Regions from separate parts of the Exiguobacterium sp. s191 genome, predicted to be linked through region 2. Evidence: riboswitches for the same ligand, from Rfam matches in the RefSeq annotation. Region 2 holds a riboswitch; the other holds the start of a gene.
What was found. Region 2 has a riboswitch for S-adenosylmethionine ahead of msrA (peptide-methionine (S)-S-oxide reductase MsrA). Riboswitches for the same ligand answer to the same signal wherever they lie in the genome.

Region 1: another riboswitch for S-adenosylmethionine. It lies ahead of KNQ09_RS14145 (LLM class flavin-dependent oxidoreductase); the one in region 2 lies ahead of msrA (peptide-methionine (S)-S-oxide reductase MsrA).

What each region holds. Positions count from the first base shown of each region.
Region 1 is NZ_JACSNC010000003.1:162,992-168,641, forward strand. It holds gene KNQ09_RS14130 (PhoX family protein) at 1-373, shown strand, start outside; gene KNQ09_RS14135 (SRPBCC family protein) at 413-880, opposite strand; gene KNQ09_RS14140 (ATP-grasp domain-containing protein) at 957-1,904, opposite strand; gene KNQ09_RS14145 (LLM class flavin-dependent oxidoreductase) at 1,901-2,959, opposite strand; SAM riboswitch class I at 3,034-3,136, opposite strand; gene KNQ09_RS14150 (DUF975 family protein) at 3,249-3,887, opposite strand; gene KNQ09_RS14155 (DUF2325 domain-containing protein) at 3,951-5,216, opposite strand; gene KNQ09_RS14160 (DUF817 domain-containing protein) at 5,307-5,650, opposite strand, start outside.
Region 2 is NZ_JACSNC010000002.1:280,371-286,020, forward strand. It holds gene KNQ09_RS13050 (DMT family transporter) at 1-378, shown strand, start outside; gene KNQ09_RS13055 (Crp/Fnr family transcriptional regulator) at 394-1,062, shown strand; gene KNQ09_RS13060 (DMT family transporter) at 1,075-1,557, shown strand; gene KNQ09_RS13065 (MFS transporter) at 1,818-3,038, opposite strand; gene KNQ09_RS13070 (winged helix-turn-helix domain-containing protein) at 3,053-3,652, opposite strand; gene msrA (peptide-methionine (S)-S-oxide reductase MsrA) at 3,883-4,413, opposite strand; SAM riboswitch class I at 4,508-4,611, opposite strand; gene KNQ09_RS13080 (M20 metallopeptidase family protein) at 4,674-5,650, opposite strand, start outside.

The DNA of each region.
Region 1 (5,650 bases), on a different contig from region 2:
CGTCGCGAATCCAGATAACCTTGCTTACTCCGCGACATCTGATACGCTCTTCATCGGTGAAGACAGCTCCTTGCACACGAACAATTTCGTTTGGGCTTATAACCTGAAGACGAAAAAGTTATCACGTATCCTTTCGGTTCCAGTCGGAGCGGAAGCAACTGGCCTTCGTTCACTCGATCATGTTGGGAAGTATAGCTACCTCCTAAGTAACTATCAACATCCCGGTGAGTCATTGACTGACAAACAAATCACCGCGGTCGATCCAAAAGCGCTCGAACAAGCGATGAAAGACGGCATCGGAATTCAAAAAACAGGTGGTGTCGGTTACCTCTCTGGTTTACCGAGTGGTCACAAATCATATACGCATCGATAAGATGCTAAAACGGATTCCCAGGCACAGGAATCCGTTTTTTCATGCGTTGTTCTTCTTCTGTTTTGCTGCTTCTTCTTCAACACGCTGCAGCAGCCCGTGAACAATTTTTTCGTTCTCCCGCTCTCCTCCAAGCGACAACAAACTCTTTCCAACAAAGTTTGCTCCCTCGTTTTTTCCCGTATAGATCAATAGACAGCGATCAGGTCCGAGCGGTTTGAGTGTAAAGGTCATCTCGATCTTGAATATTTTAGCCAACGTGAATCCGATCGTATTTTGTTTGAAGTCGGGTTCGTTCGTATAAGCTAAATCGGTCACGATATAGGTTTCAAGTCGATTACCCTGCATGTATGTTTGACGATACGTCGAACCGACGACACCCGGTTTTCGTTCAATCACCTCGTGCTGGACGACGTTTGGAATCAAACGCTGCAATCGCGTGTGATCAAACAAGTGCCATGCTTCCTCAATCGGAATATCGAGCTGTCGTTCTTCTCTCCACGTAATCATAGATCCGCCCCCTTTTCTATAGAAATACCCTGTCATCCGGTCTTGTAACGTCCGGTGACAGGGCGAGAGCAGATTCTTATTTTACTGTGCTTGTTTCAAGGGCTGCACCGAGGAACTTCGCTAGTTCGAGCATACCGTAGCGTCCTGCAGCTGCCTCGGCATCCGAATTATAGTTCGTATTCGTATTGACGTCATACGTATAGATCGTACCTGACGCATCCTTAATGAACTCGATGCCTGCGACCGCGATTTGGTTCGCTTGGAGGAATGCTTCATACTTTTGGATGATCGGGTCATTGAAACCTTCAACGATTTGGAACTTCATCGGCGTTTGCGGTGCTTCTTCTCCGACTGGGCAGAACAAGTCGTCGATCACACATGCATCTGCTGGGCAAAGCTCAAAACCTTCTGACGTATCGACTCGAACCGCGTAGACAAACTTTCCACCCACGAACTCACAACGCGTGATGTACGGTTCTGGTGCTTGAATATACTCTTGAATCAACGTGATGCCATCGACTGGTTCGTCGAATGTCGGACCATCGAGATAAGCTTCAAGTGCTTCAATCGAATGGAATAACTGGACACCGAGACCTTTCCCTGCACGGTTGTGTTTCGTGATGAATGACGAAACACCGATCTCTTTTGCTGCTTGCACGATTTGATCACGTCCGACGGCAGCCGTCGTCTTCGGTACACGAATCCCAGCCTTACGCAACGCCGTATATTGATTGACTTTGCTGACTTCAAGACGGAGCGCACGCGTTCCGTTAAAGACGGTCCGGTCATGCTCTTCTAACCAAGCGAGGACCCCTTCCGTCAACTCCGGCGCGTAACGATGTCCCCGCGTATGCGAAGAAGCACTCATCCGGCTGTAAAAGACGCCTTCTGGCGGCAGTTCATCCAGCGGAACGATTCCTTCATTCAAGTGCCACTGTTCATACGGTAATTCGAGTTCTTCGAGACGTTTGATGAGATGGTCCGTCCATTCTTGGTTTTCGTGGAGAATATGAATTTTTGTCATGATTGTTGACCTACCTTTCGTTTCGCTTCGACCAGTGGCATTACGTCACGAGCAAAGCGTTCCATTTCTTCAAGTTGTGGTGAGAATTGTAACAAAAGTAACGTGACACCGACGGCTTCGAACGCTAGAATCCGTTCAGCGATTTGTTCTGGTGTCCCGATTAAATTCGGACGTAGACCACGGTTCGAGACAGAATAATCATTCCGCTCGACCTGTTGCTCCAGTTGCGATTTACTAATGAAATCCTGATAACCGGCATAACCGGCGCTGTCTTCCTTGACGTCCGTGATCCGTTGCCATTCAAGAAGTGCTTCTTCTTCCGTATCCCGACAAATGATGTAGGCAGCAAGACCGAAGCTTTCGAGCGGCTTTTGTCCCGTCGCTTCCCGGCGTACTTTCATATCGTCGATTTTATGGGCTACTTCTTCAACAGTGCCCCCGTGCATGACATAAGCGTCACAGTGTTCGACGATCGTTCGCTTTCCAGCTTCACTCTCTCCACCAGCGTAGAGCTTGATCCCCGGACGCTGGACTGGCTTCGGATGGAGTTCTGCTTGCTCGATCGTGTAGTGATGACCGGAGAAGCTATACGGTGACGTATCTGCCCATAGTCCCTTCATGACCGTGACGAACTCTTCCGTCCGAGCATAGCGTTCATCGTGCGCTGTGAAGATACCGTTGTATTGTTTCGCTTCCTCTGCCCACCACGCTGAGACGACGTTGAGCGTAAAGCGTCCACCACTCAACTGATCGATGTTTGCCGCCATCTTCGCCGTCGTCGCTGGATTATGGAACCCGGGACGAACCGCTGTCATGATCTCTAAGCGTTCCGTCGTTGCAGCAATCGCTGCTGCCGTCGTCCATGCCTCAAGACTCGGTTCCTTAATGCCTTTGATATCGTTCAAGTTCAGTTCCGCGATCAACGTCGTCGAGAAGCCGATCCGTTCTGCTGTTTGTGCGACTTGTTTCGCATAATCGAATGTCGGTGGCATCTGTTCATCCTCGACGTTACGTAACCATCCCCCAAAAATCGGTAACCAAAAACCATACTCCACTCCATCGTCCCCCTTATCATAAAAAAACGCTCTTTTCGAAGTTCGAAAAGAGCGACGGTATCTTGTCCTGTCCGCTCTTATCTTCGGAAGGTATCCCTTCCTGGAAGTAGCACCTTCCGCCACGGCGGGGTTGCTGAAGTGTCTTCGGGCCAGTCCCTCGACTTCTCTAGATAAGATGTGTTGCATTCATCGTACAAAATTCACTGAACTAAAGCAACCATTAAACCGTCTTTTCCAATCGGAATTATTTCGAGCATAAAAAATCCCGACATCGTGTCGGGATTCGGGATTAATATGGTGCGACGAAATCTGATGTTGGCTCTGGCGCCTGTTCACCACGAACACGATCATAGAATTTTGCCATCGTGACGCTGAAGTATGGTCCAACCCATAAGACAGCAAGACCAAGTGTAACAATCACAAGTAATGCCCAACCAATGAATGATAGGAAGAGTAAGAATGCTTCCATTTTATGACCATCCATGAGTTGACGTGAACGCGTGATTGCCTCGAGAATACCGACTGATGGTTCATCTCGAAGGATGTAGAACGTCAACAAGTAAGAGAACGACTTGATGATCCCTGGAATGATCAAGAGTAAGGTCCATAGGAATAAGAAGACCGCTTGCACAATCGACACGCCGATGACTTTACCGAAGATTTTATACGGTTCGAACAAATCAGCTACTTTGACTTCTTCATTGCGTGCGAACGACATCGCGACCCACGTCCAACCCGCTGCGATTGGGATCAATAAAATCGAAAGAATGATGCTGACCGCACTCATCGCATTTAGATCTTCGTTAGGATCTGGTCCGATGAACGTCGGAACGCTCTGGATGATAGAAAAAAGTACGAACATGAGGATGGCAAATCCCCAACGACCGCTGAGCGACTCCTTCGCTGCTTTTTTTAATTGAGATGACATGAGTAAGGTCCTCCTTGAAAAATAAGTTCTCACCTTACTTTACGGTCGAATTCTTCTAATGTTTCACTCTTTTTTCAATAATTTCCCGTCTCTTTGCTGGTTGAGCCAGGCACGCTCAAGCTGTCGTTCACACGCCGTGTATAACGAGCGTCGACCGTCGAGCCGTTCCATCGCGAATGGAATACCATGCTTTTTCGCCTGCGCGATGACATGTGCACTCGCTGCATGAGAAACGCGACTCGTTACGACGACGATCGCGTCCGTCTTTTTGGCGAGACAGGCAATCTTTTTCGCGGACTGTGCGTCCCCTGCCAGATGAATCAATTCGATCCCCGTCGGCGCAAAGAACTCACGATAGACAGCGGTCTGTTGTTCGTTTCCGACAATGACGAGACGCATTCCTGTGAAGCGCGTGAAATCAAGCGGTGTCTTATCAACGAAATCCATCAATTGTCCGGGTACAGCTGTCGTCACGATCGGTTCAATCGTTCGCTCTTTTGGCATACGGACGCGACGCTGCGCTTTTTTAGCTTTCGGCACCGGTTGTCGTTTCATTTTTCGTGCATACCGATTTGACTTTTTTGTTGTCACAGATGCCTTCACTACCGGTTGCTCTACTTCTGATCGGCGGTTAGATGATGCGTTGACGATCGGCTCTTCATACGTGAACGGATGCTTCCAAGCAATCGTCAGTGTATCCTTCCGTTCCCGCCACATGACGAGATCGACGAGTTGACCTGCTTCTAGTCGGAAATAGCGCATGTCTTCTACCGGTACGACATAATAGAACGATCTGCCCGACTCATCTTGCAGTGGACCATTCACCGTTTCCTCAATGATTCCATGTGCCTTGACGATTGCTTGTTCAAACACGACACGTTCCGGATTCTCTCTCATTCGCTCCGTCGAGACGACGGCTTCAACACGGCACATCGTTTTTTGATCATCCTGACGATCGATACGGACCCGGACTTCCATGCCGTGCTCGAGATTCCAATCGCGGACGTCTCGTTCTGAAATATGACTGCCGGACCATTCTAGTAAAGTACCGCCTTTTAAACCCCGCTGAAACGTATAGGCATAACGTTGCTTGCGTACTGGCTCGACAGGTACTTGCGATGGTATTACGATGGTCTGCTTCTCTAGCTCCACTACTTCGTCAATGACCGGTGTTTCTTGAACGTCGCGCGGTGCATAATACGCTGACATCTTGACCCATTCGTCGATTCCGTTCACTTCGTCGAGCCAGAGTTGCCAATCTTCATACCGCTCCACGACCGCTAATTTCATCTGTACCAATTCAGTTGCTCGTTCCAACACCTGTTGCATCATCCGTAACCACTTCCTTTGCGTTTTTTTCACTATAGCAACGAAAAAACGCGGAAGTAGTTCAAAAAAATAACCGGGTTATTTTTTTATTTAGGTGCGTTGCTGAATTTCCACAGCCGGATCCTGACGCTTATATTTCGCGACGATGACGATCAAAACCGTGATGATCACAAGTAGGAACCAAGAAGATAATTTTCCAAGATCAACGACTGCCCAGCCTCCTTCTTGATGCGGATAGACCCAGCCTTTAAAGAACGTCACGATATTCTCTGCGATCCAAATGAAAAAGGCGATCAGTAAAAAGGACAGGACGAGCGGCATCCGGTAAATCGTCTGCTCGATCGTAAAATAAACCCATGACTTATAGAAAACGAGGACGACGAGAACCATCAATAGCCAGCGTGCATCGAAGATCCAGTGGTGGGTGAAGAAGT
Region 2 (5,650 bases):
ATATTCAATGCGCGCCTTGCGACGACAGGCGTCGGACCGTGGTTGTCCGTATTGATCGTCCACTTTGTTGGTCTGATGGGTTGTTTAGTCATTTACAGTTTCGTACGAGATCGGAAAATCGGTGGCTTCCGTCAGTTACCGTGGATTTATGCGAGCGGCGGTTTGATTGGCGTGCTAGTCGTCGTAACGGAACTGACAGCAATCCAAACGCTCGGGATGACATGGGCAATGTGTTTATTACTCGTCGCACAGATTTTATGTGCTTTTGTGATTGATTTAAAGGGATGGTTCGGTGTCTTAAAAAAACAAGGAAATCGTGGTCAGTGGGTTGGTGTGGGTCTCATGCTTGCAGGAGTTGCGATTTTCTCACTTGCCTAAAGGGGGGAAATGAACATGGAAACCGTCATTCAACAGTATGGACTGGATACGATTTTGACGGAAGAGACGCGCGCTTGGTTGCGTCAAGAAACCTTCCAAAAAGGGGAACTCCTCTGTACGACAGGGGCAGCGATCGACCGGATGTACTTCATCGTCGCAGGCAAAGTTAAGATATCTGCTGCCTCGTCAGAAGGGAAACAACGGATTCTACGATTCAAGACACCACTGACGGTGATCGGTGACGCTGAGTTCATCAATGAACGGGAAGTGCTGAATACGGTCGAAGCAGTGACCGATGTCGAGGTGTTGAGCGTACCGTATGCGATTTTACGCGAGCACAATACAACGAACGTCTTTCTGCAATTCTTATTACGCACGATCACAGCGAAGTGGTATGCCGACTCGAAATCAGCGTCGCACCATGTGTTGTATACAGTTGAAGAGCGATTTGCAGGGTATTTGTTGTCGATCGCTTCTGAAGCCAGTGACAGTTTGTTTTATCAGGAGATGCGGACGTCGAACTTACATGACGTCGCCGACTGGCTTGGAACGAGTTATCGCCATCTCAATCGGATCATCACGAAATTATGTGAAGAAGAGATTCTCGTTCGACGACGCGGGAAAATCATCATCGTCGATCTGGAGCGGATTCGCGAGAAGGCGAACGGCAACAGCTATGAGTAGGGAGGAACGAACATGATAATAGGCATCGTGTGTGCCGTGTTGGCAGGGATGTTAATCAGTTTACAGACGGTATTGAATGCTCGGATGAGTGACGCGTTTGGCGCTTGGGCGACGACGACGCTGGTCTTCTTCGTCGGTTTCATCGGAGCAAGTGTCACGTATGTTCTGTTTCGTGGTGGAACAATCGGACAGATTCAAAACGTATCGCCACTCTATTGGTTTGGTGGACTTGTCGGTGTCGGCGTCGTTTTTTGTGTCATGCGTGGGATTCAGTTACTTGGTCCGTCCGTCGCAATCTCTGTCGTTCTGATTTCGCAGTTAAGCTTTGCTCTCGCTGTCGATACGTTCGGCTGGTTCGGTTTACCACAAATTGATTTATCATTCGGTCAGCTCGTCGGTCTCGCCGTCATGGTATGTGGGATCTTCGTTTTGAAACGGTATCAAGTCGTCGCGCCGGAAGAGAGGGCGAAGGATATACCGAAGCAAGTCTCTTAAAAAATCTGATACTAGTTCGATCGACTGACGAACGTTTCTGTCATCCTCGCTTTCCACAGGCGGGAGGTAAGCCGCGTCATCCCGCATTCTATGCGATTTGCCGGGTCTTACCTGACCCTGACGAAAGCGCGACTCGCGCTTTCTTTCCCTGCAGGAGTCGAGGATGAACACTCACGTTCTAGATTGACTAAATAAAACATGCGCGTTTCCCGCTAATTCGATCGGGAGATTCGCATGTTTTTATGTGTTGTGACTTGATCTCAATCGAATAGATGAACCATTCGTCTTCCGAAGTAAAGCGAGAGAACAATAATGAGAAGACCGCAGTACAACATGATTGTCGTGATCGAAACGTGAAACGACAGTAGAAACGAGAGGAGCGCGTAAGATAATGGAATGAGACCGTTTGACGCGGCATTCACGACACTCATGACACGTCCCATCGTCTGTTCCGCACACTGAGACTGGATGAACGTAATGAAGCGAATATTGATGATCGAAGAAAGGACACCAAGTGATAACAGGATGATCAGGTACAACAAGATCTGCTGCGCTTGACTAAGCAGGAAGAAAAGCAAACCTAAGGCGCCAATTAATCGGACCGATGAGGTAAGCCCATTTGCTTTCGTCTGCGCAAAACCACTCCAGAGCGCCCCTCCGAGCATTCCCATTTGATAAGCCCCTTGCATATAACTTAAATCCATCGCATCTCCTTGGAGCACATCATGAACGAGTAAGGGGATTCCGAGTAAGAGTGGTCCAAAGAAAAAGAAATTGACACAGATGACAAGAAAAAGTGTCTGCTTGAGTTGCTGAAGGTTAAAGACGTAATGTAGCCCTTCTTTTAGTTCAAAGAGAGCTGAATGCTGAAGCGATCGCTTGATCTTAGATTCACGAATACCATACGTGAAAAGGAGCGTCAGACAGAGTGTCCCGAAAATCATGAGAAAGACGTGCGAGTAAGAAGAATAGCTGAGAATGACTCCACCAAGAATCGGACCTGAAAAGAGGGCGATTTGATTAGATGTCTGAATCAGTGAATTGGCTTTAGTGAGTTGTTCTTTCGGAACGAGTGTAGGAAGTAAGGAAGCATTCGCCGGCGAAAAGAATGCATCCACACTACCGAATAGAAAGGCGAATCCTAAAATCGTCAGCAATGTAAGCTGATCGGTATGAAGTAATGCGAGAAGACAGAGAATGAAACTGATTCGTAAAGCGCTCGAGATGCGCATGATCGTCGAACGTTTATAGCGATCGGATAAGACGCCACCGAATAACATGAGAAAAATACGGGGTAACAAGGTGGCCATGAGGACGAATCCAAGATATGATGCCTGGTTTAGCGTATGGATGACATACCATTGTTCAACAAACAGATAGGTTGATAGGGAGAGGGCAGAGCACATACCGGACCCCCATAAAAATAAAAAAGATCGATTTTTAAACAGCGATTGTTGCGTATCGATTTCAATAGGCAGCATGTGGCACCTCCGGTTTAGACGTCGTCATTCTCAAATAGTGGTTCATCAATTGCAAAGGCAGTCGTCATGATATAGAAGTGTTTTTTATCTTCTTCGTCTAGTGAAGAGGACCGTGTGAACTCGTCCAATAGAGCACGATATTTTGTAGCAAAGCGTTGAAAGTCGGCTTCAGACATCGTCAGTTCCTTTTGAAGTGATAAGCTCATCCAGTCCTCGACGTTCGAAGATGAAGGAGAAAAAGTAGCTGTCGGAGCCGTAAGAACGCGTGTCTTTGCCCGGTCCAATACTTCGAGATACGACTGCCGGGTCGCTTCATTCGTCTCGACGAATTTCAGTAGATGATCGGCAGGAATGTATCCTCGAGCAATCGCTTGATAGTATTTCAATAGATTGCCGCCCTGTTCTTCCGTCCGGACGAGGTGAATCAAGTCATGCTTTTCAAGTTCCCGTACGTGATAGAGGATCTTTGCACGGGATAACGTCAGCAAGTGGGCTAACTGATGTACCGTATGTGGTTTTTCGACGAGAAACATGAGGATTTTTGTTCGTAACGGATCACTGATCACTTTTAACTGTTCATAGCTCTCTAATATGTGAATCGCTTTTTGTTCCATACAATCATCTCCTTTTTAACCGGTTAATTTTTATTAACCGTAAAACAAAAGACTTCATTTGTAAACGATTACAAATTTGTGTGAGGGTGTTGGTAAAGAAGACATCATTTGTTTACATACAAAAAGACTGACTCCAGTGACATCTCGGTCATCCTCCACTTTTTACTGAAAGTAGGGTAAGAACGAGATGTTTGAAATCAGTTTCAGCTACTGTATATGGTTCGAAGTGATTAGACCGTCGTCGTATCTTTCCATTCCTGCTCGATGAAAGCATCGCGACCAGAAGCAGCACGATCTTTTTTATAGTGTTCTGGATTTTTCTTATGGAAGTCTTGATGGTACTCTTCCGCCGGATAAAATTCAGAAGCGGCATCGATCCGCGTCACGATCGGTTGTTTGAAACGATTGCTTGCAGCAAGAGCGTCACGGGAAGCGATTGCTGCTTCATGCTGCGCATCCGTATGATAGAAGATCGCTGGTGCGTACTGCGTGCCGCGATCTTGGAATTGACCTTCTGCATCCGTCGGATCCGTTTGTGGCCAGTAGAGTTCGAGCAGACGCTCGTACGGGAACAGGCTCGGATCAAACGTGATTTGGACGACTTCGAGATGTCCCGTCGTTCCTGTCTTGACTTGCTCGTATGTCGGATTGTCGACGTGACCGCCCATGTAACCTGATACGATTCCCTCGATTCCTGGTAATTCTTCAAACGGTGTCACCATGCACCAAAAACATCCACCTGCAAATGTTGCTTTTTCCATCTGTCTCTTCCTCTCCGTGGGAAATCCCCATTGTATGTCTGACAGCGAGAAAACGAAAACGACTCCTTCGCTTGGTTGCAAAAGGAGTCGCCGCTTTTTATCAACCAAAGCTTTCGCTTTGCTGGTCGTAGCACCTTGCTATGCGCAGGTTGCTGGGACGTCATCGATCCAGATCTCTCGGTCCACTCTTGATAAGGGTATATGAAGTTGATGTCATTCGTTATCATTGTTGTGATGATACCATTCACACAGAAATAAAGTCAATCCTTAGGTTTCAAGGCACGTAAAACCGTCGCTCCGAGTGTCTTCGCACCAATCAACAACGCCTGTTCGTTGATTTCGTACTGCGGATGATGCTGTGGGTAGTTGACGCGACCGTCCGTATATCCGGAGCCAGTGAAGAAATAACTTCCCGGGACATGTGTTAGATAATGCGCGAAGTCATCCGCAGCCATCATTGGTGTGAGTGCCCGGACGGATGCTTCCGGTAAGAAAGAAGCGGCTTCCTGAACAAGTTTTGTCTCGTCCGGATGATTCCATAGCGCCGGGTAACCAGTCGTGAAGTCGATTGAATAGGTGGCACCGATGCCGGCACATGTCGTTTTGGCGACAAGATCGACTTCTTGCCGGAGCTGATGCCGCAATGTCTCATTAAACGTCCGAATTTCACCGACGATGCGTGCTTCACCCGTGACGATGTTCGGAGCCGTTCCCGCATGGAAAGAACCAATTGCAAGAACAGCAGGCTCGAACGGATCGACCCGTCGACTGACGAGATGCTGTAAGTTGCAGACGAGCTGCGCTCCAGCGACGAGCGCATCTTTTGTTTTGTGAGGTGCTTGCGCATGTCCACCTTGACCATGAACGATGATTTCGAATTCGTCGATTGCACATAACGTATGTCCTTCCCGAAACCCAATCGTACCAACTGGTAAATCATTTTCGAGATGTGTCGCAAAAATCGCATCGACATCTTCGAGGACGCCGGCTTCGATCATTTGGATAGCTCCGCCAGGAAAGACCTCTTCTCCATGCTGATGGATGATTCGAATCGTTCCTTGCAATTGATCACGTAACGGATAGAGCGTAGCAGCCAGGGCCATCACCATTGCCGTGTGACCATCATGCCCGCAAGCATGCATGATACCAGGATGGATCGACCGGAAAGCAAGCGTTGTCTCTTCCTGAAGTGGTAATGCGTCAAAATCTGCGCGGACAGCAATCGTCGGACCAGGTT